DNA from 4 places in the Planococcus sp. VCh962 genome. Region 2 is predicted to be linked to each of the others. Evidence: riboswitches for the same ligand, from Rfam matches in the RefSeq annotation. Region 2 holds a riboswitch; each other region holds the start of a gene.
The links. Region 2 has a riboswitch for S-adenosylmethionine ahead of metK (methionine adenosyltransferase). Riboswitches for the same ligand answer to the same signal wherever they lie in the genome.
Positions count from the first base shown of each region.

Region 1: it holds a riboswitch for S-adenosylmethionine, as region 2 does, so the genes downstream of both, AC3AQ9_RS02895 (methionine ABC transporter ATP-binding protein) here and metK (methionine adenosyltransferase) in region 2, are expected to answer to the same signal.
Region 3: it holds a riboswitch for S-adenosylmethionine, as region 2 does, so the genes downstream of both, mtnK (S-methyl-5-thioribose kinase) here and metK (methionine adenosyltransferase) in region 2, are expected to answer to the same signal.
Region 4: it holds a riboswitch for S-adenosylmethionine, as region 2 does, so the genes downstream of both, AC3AQ9_RS04445 (LLM class flavin-dependent oxidoreductase) here and metK (methionine adenosyltransferase) in region 2, are expected to answer to the same signal.

Region 1 is NZ_JBYLHS010000001.1:552,814-556,992, forward strand. Features, by position in the region: gene AC3AQ9_RS02885 (Bax inhibitor-1/YccA family protein) at 1-430, opposite strand, end outside; gene AC3AQ9_RS02890 (tetratricopeptide repeat protein) at 1,076-2,086, shown strand; SAM riboswitch class I at 2,189-2,297, shown strand; gene AC3AQ9_RS02895 (methionine ABC transporter ATP-binding protein) at 2,365-3,378, shown strand; gene AC3AQ9_RS02900 (methionine ABC transporter permease) at 3,368-4,039, shown strand; gene AC3AQ9_RS02905 (MetQ/NlpA family ABC transporter substrate-binding protein) at 4,059-4,179, shown strand, end outside.
Region 2 is NZ_JBYLHS010000001.1:1,461,473-1,465,651, forward strand. Features, by position in the region: gene AC3AQ9_RS07355 (alpha/beta fold hydrolase) at 1-358, opposite strand, end outside; gene AC3AQ9_RS07360 (gamma carbonic anhydrase) at 462-995, shown strand; gene metK (methionine adenosyltransferase) at 1,045-2,256, opposite strand; SAM riboswitch class I at 2,454-2,566, opposite strand; gene pckA (phosphoenolpyruvate carboxykinase (ATP)) at 2,803-4,179, shown strand, end outside.
Region 3 is NZ_JBYLHS010000003.1:128,559-132,737, reverse strand. Features, by position in the region: gene mtnA (S-methyl-5-thioribose-1-phosphate isomerase) at 140-1,201, opposite strand; gene mtnK (S-methyl-5-thioribose kinase) at 1,198-2,388, opposite strand; SAM riboswitch class I at 2,462-2,616, opposite strand; SAM riboswitch class I at 2,784-2,892, shown strand; gene mtnW (2,3-diketo-5-methylthiopentyl-1-phosphate enolase) at 2,966-4,179, shown strand, end outside.
Region 4 is NZ_JBYLHS010000001.1:886,403-890,581, forward strand. Features, by position in the region: gene AC3AQ9_RS04445 (LLM class flavin-dependent oxidoreductase) at 164-1,549, opposite strand; SAM riboswitch class I at 1,744-1,852, opposite strand; gene AC3AQ9_RS04450 (YkuS family protein) at 2,153-2,731, shown strand; gene nikE (nickel import ATP-binding protein NikE) at 2,820-3,641, opposite strand; gene nikD (nickel import ATP-binding protein NikD) at 3,676-4,179, opposite strand, start outside.

The DNA.
Region 1 (4,179 bases), 910 kb from region 2:
TGAAATTCTGCGTCACTTTGATGAACCCGGATTTATAAGCGAGCAGTAAACTCAGCAGCACACCGATTGTCAGAAGGACCGCCTGGAAGACGATGCCGCCGTATTGGACTTCGTACTGCGCAGATACCGCGCCAAGAAACAACCCTTCCAATAAAGCATAGAGAGGTGCTGTGAAAGGCGACACTTTCGGTACAAAAATCGTGATTAAAGCTACAATCAGTCCGCCGATGGCTCCCACCAGGATTAGCGGCATTGCGCTATTTGGATTGCTGAGGAACTGATTCCAGGAATAGACGGACGTAGCCAGCAATAAAAGCATTAGGATTAAGGTCTTATTTACAGTGCCTTGGATGGTCATTTGCTTGCCTGCTACAGCTCCGTCGAATTTTTTGAACGACTCATCATTTAAACTCGGGTTTCCACTTCTCAATTGTCTCACCTCTTTTATTAGTTAAAGCAGCTTCAATTATCTCCTCTACATTCTAAGGGACAAAATCGGTTAAATATAAGTTCAATTCTTTGAAAATGCTTCATCTTGTACTACGTTTAGGCGAGCGGAAAGTTTCAATGAATCATGATGAAGCGCATATTTTTTTGCTTTTACGTGGAAACGGGACATGGTTTGGAGAAAATAATGCGGTGCGGAAAGTATTCTCGATCGGAAGGAAAGTAAACGAGATCGGAAGGAAAGTATTTTCACCTGTAAGGAAAGTAAAACCGTTCTCTGGAATGATTTTTCTCTCCTTTACCTAATAAATTACAGTAAGAAGAAGCAGTTTGGCAATGAACAGCGGCCAGGCGAATGATGATTCGAACAGGATAAAGATTTGAATAACTGGCAATGCATAGATACAAATACCTCTTTAAAAAAACGCTTTAATAATTCTTTTACAATAAAATAATCATTTGCCCTATTGTGTATCTTTTCAAGCATTGGTATCATGAAAAACGATGCAAGTTTAGTGTAAATGTAAATTTTATCTTATTTTATTTTCCTTAAAATCAAAATCATGTCCAATATGCATGAAATATAATAAAGAATTAAGTTGTTTAGTATTTATTCGGGAGGAACACCATGCGCTTTCAGGGGATCAGTTTAGAAGAACTAGAAGAATTGGAGCAAGAACTGCTGAGCGTTGGGGAAACCAGGCTTGGCAGTTTAAGTTATTCCAAGATAGAAGTATACGATGCCATGCACAGCCAATTAGAAAGACTCGTGCTAGAGGATGAAGATTATCGCACTTATTATACCTTCATCAAGAAAAAACTAGTGTCTTATTTATTGCGCTACGGCATGCACTCGTACACTGGCCATCAAACCATCTATGAGGATACGGAAAATGTTCTGAAACAAGTTCTTTCTTACGATCCCCAAAATCCGATTGCGGCATACCGTCTCGGCTTTTTAGCTTACCGTTCAGGTATCCATAGCGAAGCGGTCATGTATCTCCAGCAGGCATTGAGCAGCCAGACTTATTATACCGATGATCGATTTTTGCTGAATGCTGAACAAATCAGCCGAGCCGTGCTGTATGTGACGAACAGCGCTCTTCATACAGCTATCCAAGGAGAGGTTCCGTCTTGCAATATGGTGGATCGTTCCAGCAATACATCGTTGTCGACGCAGCTTTGCTATAATGACGGCATGCTCATGAGCCATGCTTATCGGATCGTAACCCCGTTCGGTGCGGTGCTATGCTCGGAAGAAGAAAGTAATGAACAACAGATGAAAGATGTCATCTCGCTTAAATTCAATAAATTCGGTGCTACGCTGACTTATAACGGCATCACGGAACAGCTGTCTCGTATCCATGCCAATGTGCTGCGCTACCTGCTGGTGAAAACGCGGCGCGGCGAAGCGGCGACTCCGTGGTCATTGAAAGACTATTTCCTGTTTACCCATGTTATCACAGGCGTTCCGGAAGAAACGTTTTTGTTAATAGTTTCGGAAGTGAAGCGGATCATGGCTGAAATGGAAATTCCAGCTGCGATTCAAGTGTCAAAGACCGGGAAACAAGGGTTTTATTTTGACGGCTCTTCGCCGTTCGTAGTGATCGACCGGGTAGACGAAGAAATGTCTCTTTAAGATTCAAATTGATATTATTATTAGATTATTTTTAAAAAAGGTTTGACAGTTTTCAAAATCTTTAATACTATTAGAAACATGTTAAAAACAATTGCATATGGAACATTATCAAGAGAGACCGAGGGACAGGCCCGATGACGTCCAGCAACCTACAGAGCGATCTGAGAAGGTGCTAATTCCTGCAGAATGATTTCATTCTGAGAGATAAGCCAAATCCATTCGGTGCCTCTTTCTAAATGAAAGAGGCATTTTTTATTGGCAAAAAAAGGAGGGACACCATGATAAGCATCACGAATCTTTCAAAAGACTATCAAACGAAAAAAGGGACGGTTACCGGCGTCGATAACGTCACGCTGACCATCAACGAAGGCGAGGTATTCGGGATTGTCGGTTACTCTGGGGCCGGGAAAAGCTCCTTGCTGCGCTGTATGAACTTGCTGGAACGCCCGACAAGCGGCGAAATCCATGTCGATGGCGTTGATTTGACCAAGCTGAAAGGTAAAAAGCTGCGGCAGGCAAGGTTGAAGATCGGAATGATCTTTCAGCATTTCTACTTGATCAGCCAAAAAACGGTGGCTGAAAATATCGCCTTTGCGTTAAAAGCGGCCAAATTGCCGAAAGAAGCAATCGCGAAACGCGTCGATGAACTGCTTGAGATGGTGGGCCTGACCGACAAGAAAGATGTTTATCCAGCGCAATTGAGCGGCGGCCAGAAGCAGCGTGTCGGCATTGCCCGGGCCCTTGCGAATAATCCTTCCGTGCTGTTATGCGATGAAGCGACGTCCGCCCTTGACCCGAATACAACGCTTTCCATTTTGCGGCTGTTGAAAAAGATCAACCGGGAGCTGAACATTACCATCGTATTAATCACGCATGAGATGAACGTGGTGAAGGAAATTTGCGACCGCATGGCGGTTATGCAGGAAGGCCGAGTCATTGAAGAAGGCGAAGTCTACGAGCTGTTCTCCGATCCGAAAGCCGAACTGACGAAGGAATTTATCTCATCCGTCGTATCGTTCGATGTGCCGCTGCCGATTCTTGCAGCATGCACCGGCCGCGTCATCAAAGTGCAGTTTAAAGGGGCAGTCGCCGGAGAAGGCATCATCACCGACACGGTCCAGCATTTTGATGTCAAAGGGAATTTCCTGCATGGCTCAATCGAATACATACAAGAAAAGCCGCTCGGGCTGTTTTTGATGGAAATCCAGGGAAGACCGGATAATATCCACCGGGCCATCACTTATATGGAGGGCCGGGGAGCCAATGTGGAGGTGATTTTAAATGGGATTTGATTTTCAGCATATGATGGAATTATGGCCGGACATCTCAAAAGCGTTCGGCGAGACATTATATATGATCGGTGTGTCACTCGCCATTGCCATTGTCATCGGCTTGCCGCTCGGCATTGTTTTGTTTGTCACAGACAAAGGGCTGTTTTTGCAAAACCGGTTCATCAAATCCGTATTAGGCTTCATCGTCAATATGATCCGGTCGATTCCGTTTATCATTTTGCTCGTCGCTTTGATTCCACTGACGAAACTATTGGTGGATTCCACCATCGGGCCAGCAGCGGCAAGCGTGTCCTTGTCGGTTGCAGCGATTCCGTTTTTCGCCCGCATCGTCGAAACGTCGCTGCGCGAAATCGATAAAGGCGTCATCGAAGCTGCAGTGGCTGTCGGTGCCACACCGTGGATGATCATCAAAGATGTGCTGCTGCCGGAAGCGAAAGCCGGCATTGTCCAAGGGATCACCATCACCATCATTTCACTCGTCGCCTATTCCGCAATGGCGGGAGTGGTCGGCGGGGGCGGCATCGGCGACTTGGCGATCCGTTTCGGCTATTACCGCTACGACAACACAATCATGATCGTCACCGTAGTCATTTTAATTGTGCTCGTCCAAATCCTTCAGCAACTGGGAGACTGGACGTCCAAAGCAATAGACAAACGATAAAAAAGGGAGAGAAACTTACATGAAAAAATTCTTATTGCCAGCTATCCTACTCGTATTATTGACATTGCTTGCTGCATGCGGCGGGGAAGAATCCAGCGCCGACAGCAAATCCATCAAACTGGGCGGTACAGCCGGACCGT
Region 2 (4,179 bases):
TTAAACGCAGCCAAGGAGAACTAAAGACGACACCGGCTATTGGATAAGGGTTCTTGCTTAAGAAATTCATAACAAGAGTTGCTCCAAGGCCATGGGCAACGATAAACACGGGCAGCTGTTCTTCTAAAGCAGCCAGTATGGAGGTCCGGACCGATTCCTCATATGCTGAATAAGATTCTTGATGCGGCTGATTTGCCGGTGCGCCTTTGCCATGGCCGGGCAAATCACCCATAATGACATGGAAACTTTCAGAGCGCCATTGCCCAATTTGCCAAGCATAGCGAAGATGGTGCTCGTAAGCGTTGTGTACGAGTACAATAACAGCTTTTGCTTGTCCTTCAGCTTCCCATTTCCACATCTACTGCACCCCTTTCTTTTCGACTGGAGAGATATCAAATTTGACCTTTGCAACGAATTTGATACGATTATAGATATCTTATCTTTTTTAACGGAGGTTTTCCATGATTTACCCATTCAACGGCAAGCATCCATCTATTCATCCGTCGGTGTTCATCGCTGACCATGCAACTGTCACCGGAGACGTGACCATCGGAGCGGAATCATCCATTTGGTTCAATACCGTCATACGCGGCGACGTAGCTCCCACAATTATCGGCAATAAGACCAATATCCAGGATTTGTGCATGCTGCACCAAAGTCCAGGGAAAACGTTAATTCTTGAAGACAACGTCACCATCGGCCATCAAGTGACACTTCATAGCTGCATTATCCGAAAAGGCGCTTTGATCGGCATGGGGTCTATCATATTAGACGGTGCTGAAGTCGGTGAAGGCGCATTTATTGGAGCCGGCAGCCTCGTTCCGCCCGGAAAAGTCATTCCGCCTGGCATGCTTGCGCTCGGGCGGCCCGCAAAAGTTGTCCGTGAACTCCGGGAAGATGATAAGCAGGACATGGAACGCATTGTCCGGGAATATGCTGAAAAAGGCGCTTATTATAAATCCCTGCAAAAAAATTATTTGGAACAAGAGAAATAACAATACAAAAAGACGATCGGCATAAATGCCTGATCGTCTTTTTTTGTATTTATGCTTGGCCTTTGAAGATGCCTGATTGTTCTCTAAGAACATCCACTTTGTCTGTACGTTCCCATGGAAGGTCGATATCCGTACGGCCGAAATGTCCGTACGCCGCAGTCTGCTTGTAGATTGGACGGCGAAGATCGAGCATTTTGATGATTCCAGCCGGGCGCAAATCGAAGTTTGCACGGACTAGATCGTCTAAAGTCTCTTCATCGACTTTGCCTGTTCCGAATGTATCAAATGCGATGGATACCGGGTGAGCTACACCGATTGCATATGCCAACTGCACTTCACAACGGTCGGCAAGTCCTGCTGCAACGATGTTTTTCGCTACATAGCGAGCTGCATAAGCTGCTGAACGGTCAACTTTTGTTGCGTCCTTACCGGAGAATGCACCACCGCCGTGGCGTGCGTAACCGCCGTAAGTATCAACAATGATTTTTCGTCCTGTAAGGCCTGCGTCACCTTGCGGCCCACCGATTACAAAACGGCCAGTCGGGTTGATGAAGTATTTTGTTTCATCATCGATCAAGTTTTGAGGAACAACTTCATTGATGACATATTCTTTGATGTTGCGCTGAATTTGTTCCAGTGTTACTTCCGGATGATGCTGGGTGGAAATAACGATGGTGTCTACGCGAAGTGGTTTATTGTTTTCATCGTATTCGATGGTAACTTGTGTTTTGCCATCCGGACGCAAGTAAGGAAGAATTTCTTCTTTGCGCACTTGAGCCAATCGGCGTGCTAATTTATGGGCTAAAGAAATCGGAAGAGGCATCAACTCTTCAGTTTCGTTGCACGCGAATCCGAACATCAGACCTTGGTCTCCTGCTCCGATATCGTCTAATTCTTTATCAGTCATTTGGCCTTCACGTGCTTCAAGCGCTACGTTTACTCCAGCAGCGATGTCCGGTGATTGCTCATCGATAGATGTCAGAACTGCGCTTGTTTCTGAGTCAAAGCCATATTTAGCTCGTGTATAGCCGATTTCCCGTACTGTTTCACGTACTACTTTCGGGATATCAACGTAAGTGGAAGTTGTAATCTCCCCTGCAACAAGCACTAACCCTGTCGTTACAGTGGTTTCGCATGCAACTCGTGCATTGGGATCTTCTGCTAAAATGGCATCCAGGATGGCATCTGAAATCTGGTCACAGATTTTATCCGGATGTCCTTCTGTTACTGATTCTGATGTGAATAATCGACGGTTTTTCAAAATGTGTTTCCTCCTTATATCCTGCGAGATTGCTCTCGAAATTGATACGGTACTCGTTTCCCATGTCAAGTCCGTTCCCTGAGGATTGAACTTCAAGCCGTTGTGGCCTTTGTACACGAGGATTAAGGGCAATTTCATAAAAAAATCCCATCCATCATTTGCATGTGGAAAGGAGAAATCATCATAAGCACCTTTCACTCTTATCGTCCAAGGTTGAGTTCCTTGCTTCAGGTTTGGCACCTTCTCTGCAATCTGCAGCAGGTTGCCGGGTTTCATAGGGCCTGTCCCCTCCACCAGCTCGGAATAAGAGTATCCGTTCAATTTTTCATCATACGGAAAGTATAATGTTATGTCAACGTTTTTCCACCAATCTGCCCATATAAAATCATTAATCGGTCACAATACATTGCTCAAGATCACTAAATGTATTTTTTTCATTACAATCAGTTATTAGTATAGACTAATGGTCTTAATGTGTTATACTAATGTTCGAATATACATCCTCCCCATCACCATGGGAATAACCGAAAAGGAAGGTACATATAAATGAATCCAGTGAACTTCGCAAACAACTTAAAGGATCTTTTAAATGGCCAAAATGTGCACGTCCAGCTTTCAGTTCCACAATTAGTGGAAGCAGCAACATCACGTGGGGAAGCCGTATTGACTCGAGAAGGTGCTGTCAAAGCCGAAACCGGCAAATACACAGGCCGCTCGCCTAAAGACAAGTATATAGTAGAAGAAGACATTTCAAAAGACAAAATTGATTGGGGCCCTGTCAATCGTCCAATTTCTTCTGATGTTTTTGAAAACTTATATAACAAAGTAATTGAGCATTTGAAACAACAGGATGCTTTATACGTTTTCAAAGGCTTTGCAGGAGCAGACCCAGAGTCTCGTTTGGCTATCCAAACGATCAATGAGTACGCTTGGCACAATCTGTTCGCCCACCAATTATTCATCCGTCCGACCACAGAAGAGCTTGCGGCGCATGAAGCGGAATTTACAGTTGTCTATGCTCCAACATTCCAAGCTGATCCGGCAGTAGACGGCACGGATTCTGAAACGTTCATTATCGTTTCAATGGAGAAAAAAATCATTTTGATCGGCGGCACTGAGTATGCCGGCGAAATGAAAAAATCCATCTTCTCCATCATGAACTACATCTTGCCTGAAAAAGGGATCCTTCCTATGCACTGTTCAGCTAACGTTGGCCACGAAGGCGACGTAGCATTATTCTTCGGATTATCCGGGACAGGAAAAACAACTTTATCAGCAGATGAAGACCGCAAACTGATCGGTGACGACGAGCACGGCTGGTCGGATAACGGTGTCTTCAATATTGAAGGCGGCTGCTATGCGAAAACAATCAACCTTACCCGTGAACACGAACCGCAAATCTATGATGCTATCCGTTTCGGTGCTGTTCTTGAAAACGTTGTCGTTGACGAAGAAACACGCATTCCGGATTATCACGATGGATCATTGACTGAAAACACGCGTGCAGCCTACCCGATCCAGGCAATTGACAATATTGTGGATCCTTCGGTAGCAGGACATCCGAAAACGATCGTTTTCCTGACGGCTGATGCATTCGGCGTATTGCCTCCAATCAGCAAATTGACGAAAGAACAAGCCATGTATCATTTCTTAAGCGGCTACACTTCTAAATTAGCTGGAACAGAACGCGGCGTTACTTCGCCGGAAGCAACATTCTCAACTTGCTTCGGATCACCTTTCCTTCCATTGCATGCGACAGTATACGCTGAAATGCTTGGACAAAAAATCGACGAGCACGGTGTTGATGTATTCCTTGTGAATACGGGCTGGACTGGCGGCGAATACGGAGTCGGCAGCCGTATGAAGTTATCATACACACGCACAATGGTGCGCGCTGCAATCAAAGGTGAACTTCATGACATT
Region 3 (4,179 bases), on a different contig from region 2:
AAAAGAACCGATTTACTGAATCGGTTCTTTTTAGCTTGTCATAAACTGTTGGCAGCGTTGTTCATTTTGCTACTCTAAAAATTAACGGCTATTTGGGAAATTTCTAGCTATAGCTTTCTGTCCTATCGTTAGAAATTTTTCATGATTTTTCTCCTTTTCCTGCATACAAGTTGAGAACTCCAGGAATGTTTTGATGGTAATCGGGTTTGATGATCCCTTTTTCAGTAATGATTGCGGTGATAAAGCGGGACGGGGTCACGTCAAAAGCCGGATTGAATACTTTGGTGCCCAGAGGTGCCACCGGGCGGTTTCCGATATGGGTGATTTCTTCCGATTTTCGTTCTTCAATCGGTATTTCTGTCCCGCTTTCAATAGTGAGGTCAAATGTTGATGCGGGTGCCGCTACATAAAACGGAATCCCGTAAGCATCAGCGAGAATTGCCAGATTAAGTGTTCCAATTTTGTTGGCGGTATCGCCGTTCGCCGCAATGCGGTCTGCACCGACGATAATGGCTTCGATGTCTTTTGCTCCAATGGTGTGGGCCGCCATACTATCGGTGATGAGTGTGACATCCACTCCTGACTGCTGGAGCTCCCAGACGGTCAGCCGCGAACCTTGGAATACCGGTCGGGTCTCACATGCAAACACTTCAAATTGACGGCCGCGCTCGCTTCCAAGATGAAACGGCGCCAATGCTGTTCCGTATTTCGCCGTGGCGATCGAGCCGGCATTGCAGATGGTCATAACCCGTTTATGCCCTTCCAATAGCGACAAGGCATATTCGCCGATTTGCCGGCAAGAAGCTTCATCTTCCTGATGGATGCGTACCGCTTCTTGGATGAGCAGTGCTTTTCCGCCTGCTACAGTTTCAGCTTTCTGAACCTTTTCAAGCAGCCGATCAAGCGCCCACATCAAATTGACCGCTGTTGGGCGTGACTCTCCGAGATAAACTGCCTTTTTACGGACATCATGCAGGAATGTTTCCAGCGTTCCAGCGTTATGGCGCTGCGCTGCAAGGGCTAAGCCGTATGCGGCGGCAATGCCGATGGCCGGTGCGCCGCGCACTTTCAGCGTGAAGATGGCTTCGTAGACATCTTCGATTGTCTCAAGTGTTATATAGTCGATTTCATGTGGCAGTTTCTGTTGATCTAAGATGACCAACTGCCCGTCTGTCCAGGCAATTGATAAAGGAATGGTCATTGCTCCAACTCCTCAAGCAGACCGGTTACTGCATCTATTGAGCCTAACTCGGAACGTTTTAAAATCAACGCTTCGCCAGTTTGTAAAGCTTGTTTCTTTAAACCGATTCGCAGTTCCGCATCTTCAATGCCGTCCAGGTCTTTGACGTGTGCCAGGCCGATTGTGCGGCGGATCAATTCACAGCCGGCAAAGCCAAGTGTGTCACGGAAAATCTTTTCCAGTACAAACTCTTTATAGCCCGCCGTTTCTTTGAATGCTTCAATGCCCTTCTGATCCCAAAGCTCTGAGAACTGGGTTGAGAAAACTTTCCATGTGCGTTCGATGTGGTTCACGATCACTTGGCGTTCTTCGCCGCTTCGTGTAAGCGACTGGACAATCAAGTTTGCGAGAAACAAGCCGACGTCAAAGCCGATCGGACCATAAAAAGCAAACTCCGGGTCGATGACTTTCGTTTCCGATTCACTGGCGAAAATACTGCCGGTATGGAGGTCACCATGCAATAGTGCTTCCGCTTCCGTCAAAAAGCTGAACTTCAGCTTTGCCGCTTCAAGTTTCAAAGGACCGTTTTTCCAGATAGCTTCGACAGTCGGCTGCAGCTCCGGTTCGTAATTATTGGTGTCGTTATTGAAAAACGGGTCAGTGAAAATAAGGTCTTCTGTGATTTTGCACAGTTCCGGGTTGGAGTACTCGGCCACTAAGCGCTTTTTCTCGAACGGGTGCAGTGCGAAATCGGAAGTATGGAACAGCGTACGCGCCAAATATTCACCGATGTCTTCCGACAGTCTTGAATATGCCGCACCCTGGATCAGTCCATCGCGCGCAATCGTCAAGTGAGACAAGTCTTCCATCACGGTAATCGCAAGTTCTTCATCGGTTGCATAAACGAATGGTACAAGCCCAGGTGCAAATTCTCCGTGTTTTTGAAGAGCGTTCGCTTCAATTGTTGCGCGTTTTAAAGTCAGCGGCCAGCTTTCCCCGACAACTTTCGCATACGGCAAGGCTTGTTTGATGATCAGGCCCTTTCCGCTTTTCTGATCTTTGATCTGGAACACGTAATTCAAGTTGCCATCGCCGATTTCGCGGCATACAAGTTCGGCCCCTTCAGGGAATGGATATAGGCTCTGAGCCATTGCAATGGCTCTTTCTAATGTTAATGCTTCGTATTGTTTGGATGCTATGGTCATCATTCATCTACCTTTCCGGGTCAATAGAAAAAGCCTCTTTCCGCAAGAAAGAGGCCTAGAATGATAGATTCCATGCCTCTTATCTTTCAGAAATGGTCATTTCTGATGGAATTAGCACCGTGCCTTGCGGAATCTGCATTCCGGCGCAAAAGCGCCCCTTCTCACGAAGGTATTACGGTCGGTTGCTGGGCGTCATAGGGCCAATATCCCTCTGCCTGCTCTTGATAAGAGTACTATTTGAGTAACTGTATGCTGTTTGAAAAGAATCCTATCACGGTTCAGAATTGACTGTCAATAACTTTTTTCACTACAAATAATTTTGCGAATATTTATTGACAGAAAGTTTAAGGCATGAAATAATCAACATTAATTTCTTTATTAATCCAATTGAATACACATTCTTATTCAGAGCAGGTGGAGGGACAAGCCCTATGATACCCGGCAACCGGTCCATAACGGACACGGTGCTAATTCTTGCAGCCGATTGATGCGGCTGAGAAATAAGAAGTTGTTAAGCCTATTAACCTCTTCTTGTTTGAAGAGGTTTTTTATTTTGATTTTTAACAGGAGCGTGAACGCAGTGAGCAATTTGACAGCGACTTACCAGTTATACGGCAAAGCCGGTTCATTCGGGAAAAAGGCCGAAGGAATCGCCCTTGGCCTCACAATCGGATCATGGACCGACTTGCCATTATTGGAACAGCAGCAATTAAAGCAGCATAAAGGAAATGTTGTTTCGGTAACGGAATTTGAAGATTCCCCGCATCCGCTAAAGCCGGATGAAATCAAAGCGGTGGTGAAGATTTCATACCCAAACGCTAATTTTTCGGCGGATTTGCCGGCGATTTTAACTACCGTTTTCGGCAAATTATCGCTGGATGGGGAAGTTAAGCTGCTCGATTTGGAGTTTGATGAGCAATTGCTTGCCCATTTTCCCGGACCGCGGTTCGGCATCGACGGCATTCGGGGATTACTCGGAGTAGACGGACGGCCGCTTGTCATGAGTATCTTCAAAGGCGTCATTGGCCGCGACTTGAATTTCCTCGCTTCACAGCTCCGCCAGCAGGCGCTTGGCGGAGTGGATTTGGTAAAAGATGATGAAATCCTCTTTGACAATCCGCTGACGCCTTTTGAACAGCGGATTACGACCGGGAAGAACGTCTTACAGCAGGTCTTTGAAGAAACCGGGCACCGGACGCTTTATGCAGTGAATTTATCGGGGCGTACTTCGAACTTGCGGGACAAGGCGAAAAAAGCGCGCGAACTTGGTGCGGATGCGCTGCTGTTCAATGTCCATGCATACGGACTTGATGTTCTGCAGGAGCTGGCAGAAGACCCGGATATCCGGTTGCCGCTCATGGCCCATCCAGCGTTCAGCGGTGCTTTCACTTCTTCGAACTTTTACGGGCTGGCTAGCTCTCTAGCACTTGGAAAACTGGTCCGCTACGCAGGCGCTGACTTTTCTTTGTTCCCTTCCCCTTACGGCAGTGTTGCACTTGAAAAGGCGCAGGCACTGGCACTCGGCGAGGAATTGGTAAAGGATGGCCCATTAAAGCGGAGCTTCCCGGTGCCTTCTGCAGGTATCCATCCTGGGCTGGTGCCATTATTGATCAACGATTTCGGGATCGACAGCATCATCAATGCCGGAGGCGGTGTGCACGGCCACCCGGACGGTGCAGTGGGAGGCGGAAAAGCATTCCGCCAGGCAGTTGATGCCATTCTGAGCAAAACAACACTCGCCGACGCTTCCGAACAGCATGAAGAATTAAAAACAGCATTGGCAATATGGGGGTA
Region 4 (4,179 bases), 580 kb from region 2:
TATCTGGAACCAAACATTGTCTTCTTATATACGATAGGAAAAGAACGATGGTTTCGTTAATTTGAAATAATTTCCTGTTCGTTTGTTCAATTCAAGTTGGCAAACAAAAAAGAGCGAAGAAGCGCTTTTTTGAGCGCCTTTCCCTCTTTTGCTCTCGTTGCTGTTAATTGTTCACTGTTACAGGTACACGCGTATATTGCTTTCCGGGATGAGCCGGTGATAGATGCGCACCTTCCCCAAACAAAGCATCCCGCAAAGAATCCCCTTCATATTCTTTTTGAACGAGCCCCCGCTCCTGAAGGATCGGCACGACAAGATCGATAAAATCCTCAAAAGTTCCAGGGGTGATGGCGTAAGCGATATTAAAACCGTCAACGCCCGTTTCGGTCACCCACTTTTCAAGCGTATCAGCTACTTGCTCTGGCGATCCGACAGTGAAAGGCCCAAGTCCTCCGATGCCGACATATTCCTTAACGTCGTTGACCGTCGGTTTTCTTCCTGGCAGAATTTTGGTGAAGTTTTCTAAAGCAGATTGAATGGCATCATTTTCAATGTACTCAAGCGGCTGATCTGGCGCATAATTGGACAAATCAATTCCAGTCCACCCCCCAAATAATGCCAAGGCACCTTCATGGCTGATATGTTTTTTATAATCGTTGTATTTTTCAATTGCTTCTTGTTCCGTTTTTCCGACAATCGGGGTAAGCAGCGTCAGAATCTTGACGTCATCTTTATTCCGGCCGGAATTTTCCACTTCGGTGCGTATCTTGTTGACCGTTTGTTTCGCCAGTTCCATATTTGGCGGACCGATGAAGACACATTCAGCATGTTTCCCGGCAAAAGCTACACCTTTTTTAGAAGCGCCTGCCTGATAAAGGACAGGAGTCCGCTGTCTGGAAGGTTCCGTTAAATGGGCACCCGGCACTTTATAATATTTCCCTTCATGCCGGATATCATGCACTTTTTCAGGGTCTGTATATATGCCATTCACTTTATCCAGCAGCACGGCATCTTCTTCCCAACTGGATTCCCATAATTTATAGCACACTTCCAAATACTCTTCAGCAATATCATAACGCTCATCATGCTTGATTTGGTCGTCCAGCCCGATATTGACAGCCGCGCTCTTGAGATAAGACGTCACGATGTTCCAGCCGATGCGGCCTTTTGTTAAATGATCCAGCGTAGAAATCCGGCGGGCAAAAGGATAAGGATGTTCATGGGTGACAGAAGCTGTGACACCGAAACCCAAATGTTTCGTGACTGCCGACATAAGCGGTACGACAAGCAGCGGATCGTTGACTGGAGACTGTGCACCTTGCCGGACTGCGGCATCTCTCGACCCATTATAGACATCATATGTACCGAGGACATCTGCTATAAAGATAGCATCAAACTTCCCTTTTTCCAATAGCTTCGCCAATTCTATCCAATATTCGCTGTCTTTGTATTTATGCGATTGATCTTCGGGATGGGTCCAGAGCCCAGGTGATTGATGTCCAGCACAATTCATATCAAATGCATTTAAATAAATCCGTTTGTTTGTCATATAGATCCGCTCCTTTGTGTGCACCGTTTTTGGTGTTTCAACTAATCTTTTTAACACAATGATTGATGTGAGGATTGATATTGCCCTTTCTTTATATGTACTTGCCGTATTTAAGTTTGAGGACCATGAACAAAATAAAAAACCTCCTTTTCTCGGCTAAAGAGAAAAGAAGGTTGTATATGTACACAATCCCGCTCTTATCTCCCAAGAATAAAATTCTTGCTGGATTTAGCACCTTTCTGACAAATGTCAGAGGTTGCTGAAGCGTCAATGGGCCAGTCCCTCGGCTTCTCTGGATAAGATTATTAAATTAAAAATAATCATAATATTAAATCTATTGAAAGTCAATCTATATCGTAAAATTAATTTATTTACCTTATAAGTCTTATCACATTAGTCGGTATAAGCGATGAATAACGGATGCTTTTTTAATATTCTAGAAGAGAAAGCCCTCTAACTCGCGGCTTTTTTATTGGAAGTAAGTGCCTTGCTCGATTTCTTCTAAAAGATCTTTATTCGATTAATAAGTAAAGAAGGTTTAACTTATAGCCGGGTTAGGGAAAGACACAAGAATAACGATAATAAAGAAAGAGGTTGGATAATATGCCAAGAATTGCAGTAGAACATCCGTTTACAGACATTCAACAAGCCCTAAGAAACAGAGGTTATCAGGCAGACATGCTTGATCAGAAAACAAAAGCCGCCCATTATGATGCGCTGGTAGTCCGCAGCTTGGAGAGCTATGACCATCTTCGCTTTAAAGGATCTCTGGTAGAAGTGAGTGGGCGCACGGTTAACGAAATTGTAGCCGAAGTGGAAGAACGTTTGCAGCGCGCCGGAAAAATTCAAGGCCAGCCAGATGCAGCCAAAAGTGAATCGGGCAGCGGATTTTTCGCAGGCCTCTTAAGCGGAGCGGCAATTGGATCGGCAATAGCCCTTCTTCTAGCACCGAAAAGCGGCAAAGAACTTCAAGTGACCGTTAAAGAAAAATTGGCAAGCGGCAATGCCGGCAGTGATGGAAGCGGAAAACTGAGCCAAGTAAAAGAAAAAGCAGCCGACTTGGCTAATCAGGCAAAAGAAAAGGCCACCGAAGCCACTTCTCAAGTTAAAGGGAAAGTTTCCAGCTCTTCCAACGATCAGCAAGGCACTGAAACTTCAAGAGATTCTTCATCATTGAATTAAAATAACGAGGATAAAAAAGCCGAAGAGTCCACTTTCTAGTGGACTCTTCGGCTTTTCACTTATGGCAGCTTGTCTGCTTGATCCTGCATCAAACGAATCTCCTGTCCGAAGAAATCGTTCGGTTCCGTGGATGTTCTGACAGAATGGAAGACACCAATTTCTTTACAATAGGCTGTTGCGATGAGAGCATTTCATTTTTGTCTTGGCTGGTTGCGATCAACCTGCCTTTTTCCATGACTGCTAAAGCATCCGAAATGGAATAGGCAGCTCTAATATCATGGGTGATAAAGAGATAAGAAAGGCCATAGGCTGATTTCAGCTCATTTAATAAGTTCAGGATATTTGTTTGGTTCACCATATCGAGACTGCTGACGGATTCATCCAGGACCATCAATTTCGGCTTTAAAGCGATCGCTCTGGCAATATTGATCCGCTGCAATTGCCCACCGCTGAACTGCCGGGGGTATTTTTTCATGTCTTCCGCATCCAGCCCTACCATCTCCAATAAATGCGCAATCGTTCGTTTCATCTCCGATGCCGACAGCCTTTCGTAGTTTTCCAAGGGCTCCCCGATAATCTTTTCCGCCGTCATGCGCGGATTCACCGATGAATAACTATCCTGAAAGACCACTTGAAGATCTCTTCTGAGACGTTTTCGGGTAATAGAATCCATTGTATAAATGTCTTGGCCTTGGAAAATGACTTTTCCTTCTTTCGGCTGCTCTACCCCTAGAATGACTTTGCCTAACGTGCTCTTGCCTGCCCCACTTGTTCCAAGAAGCCCCAAACACGTCCCTTCTTCGATATTAAGAGACACCTCGGAAAGAACCGGTGATGCTCTTTCCTTGCGCCAAAAAGAACGGGTCGGGCCGTATGCATGTGTAACACTTTTGACTTCCAGTAAACTCATAGACTACCGCCTTTCCGCTCGTTCCCTGCCGATTCTATATAACCAGTTTTTTCAATTGTTCGTTTATCGGCAAAACAGGTCTGGCTTGGAGCAGTTTTTTTGTATAGATATGCTGAGGGTGATCGAACAGTTGGAAGACATCTGCTTTTTCCACAATCCGGCCCTTTTGCATCACGGCCACTTCGTCGGCCAGTTCTGAAATTACCCCTAAGTCATGTGAAATCAGCAAGATTGAAGTGCCGCATTCCGTCCGGAGCCGATCCAGTTCCTTAAGCACTTGCATCTGATTGGTCACATCAAGGGCTGTTGTCGGCTCGTCTGCTATCACGACTGATGGGCGCAGGCACATCAAAATCGCGATCATGACGCGCTGGAGCATCCCGCCGCTCAGCTGAAAAGGATATTTCCTCATAATCTTGGCCGGTTCTTGCAGATTCAACACTTCCAGAGAAGAAACCGCCAATTCGCTTGCCTGTTTCTTAGTCAGGTCTGTATGGCTCCGGATGGTTTCAATAAATTGGTTGCCGATGGTGAATAC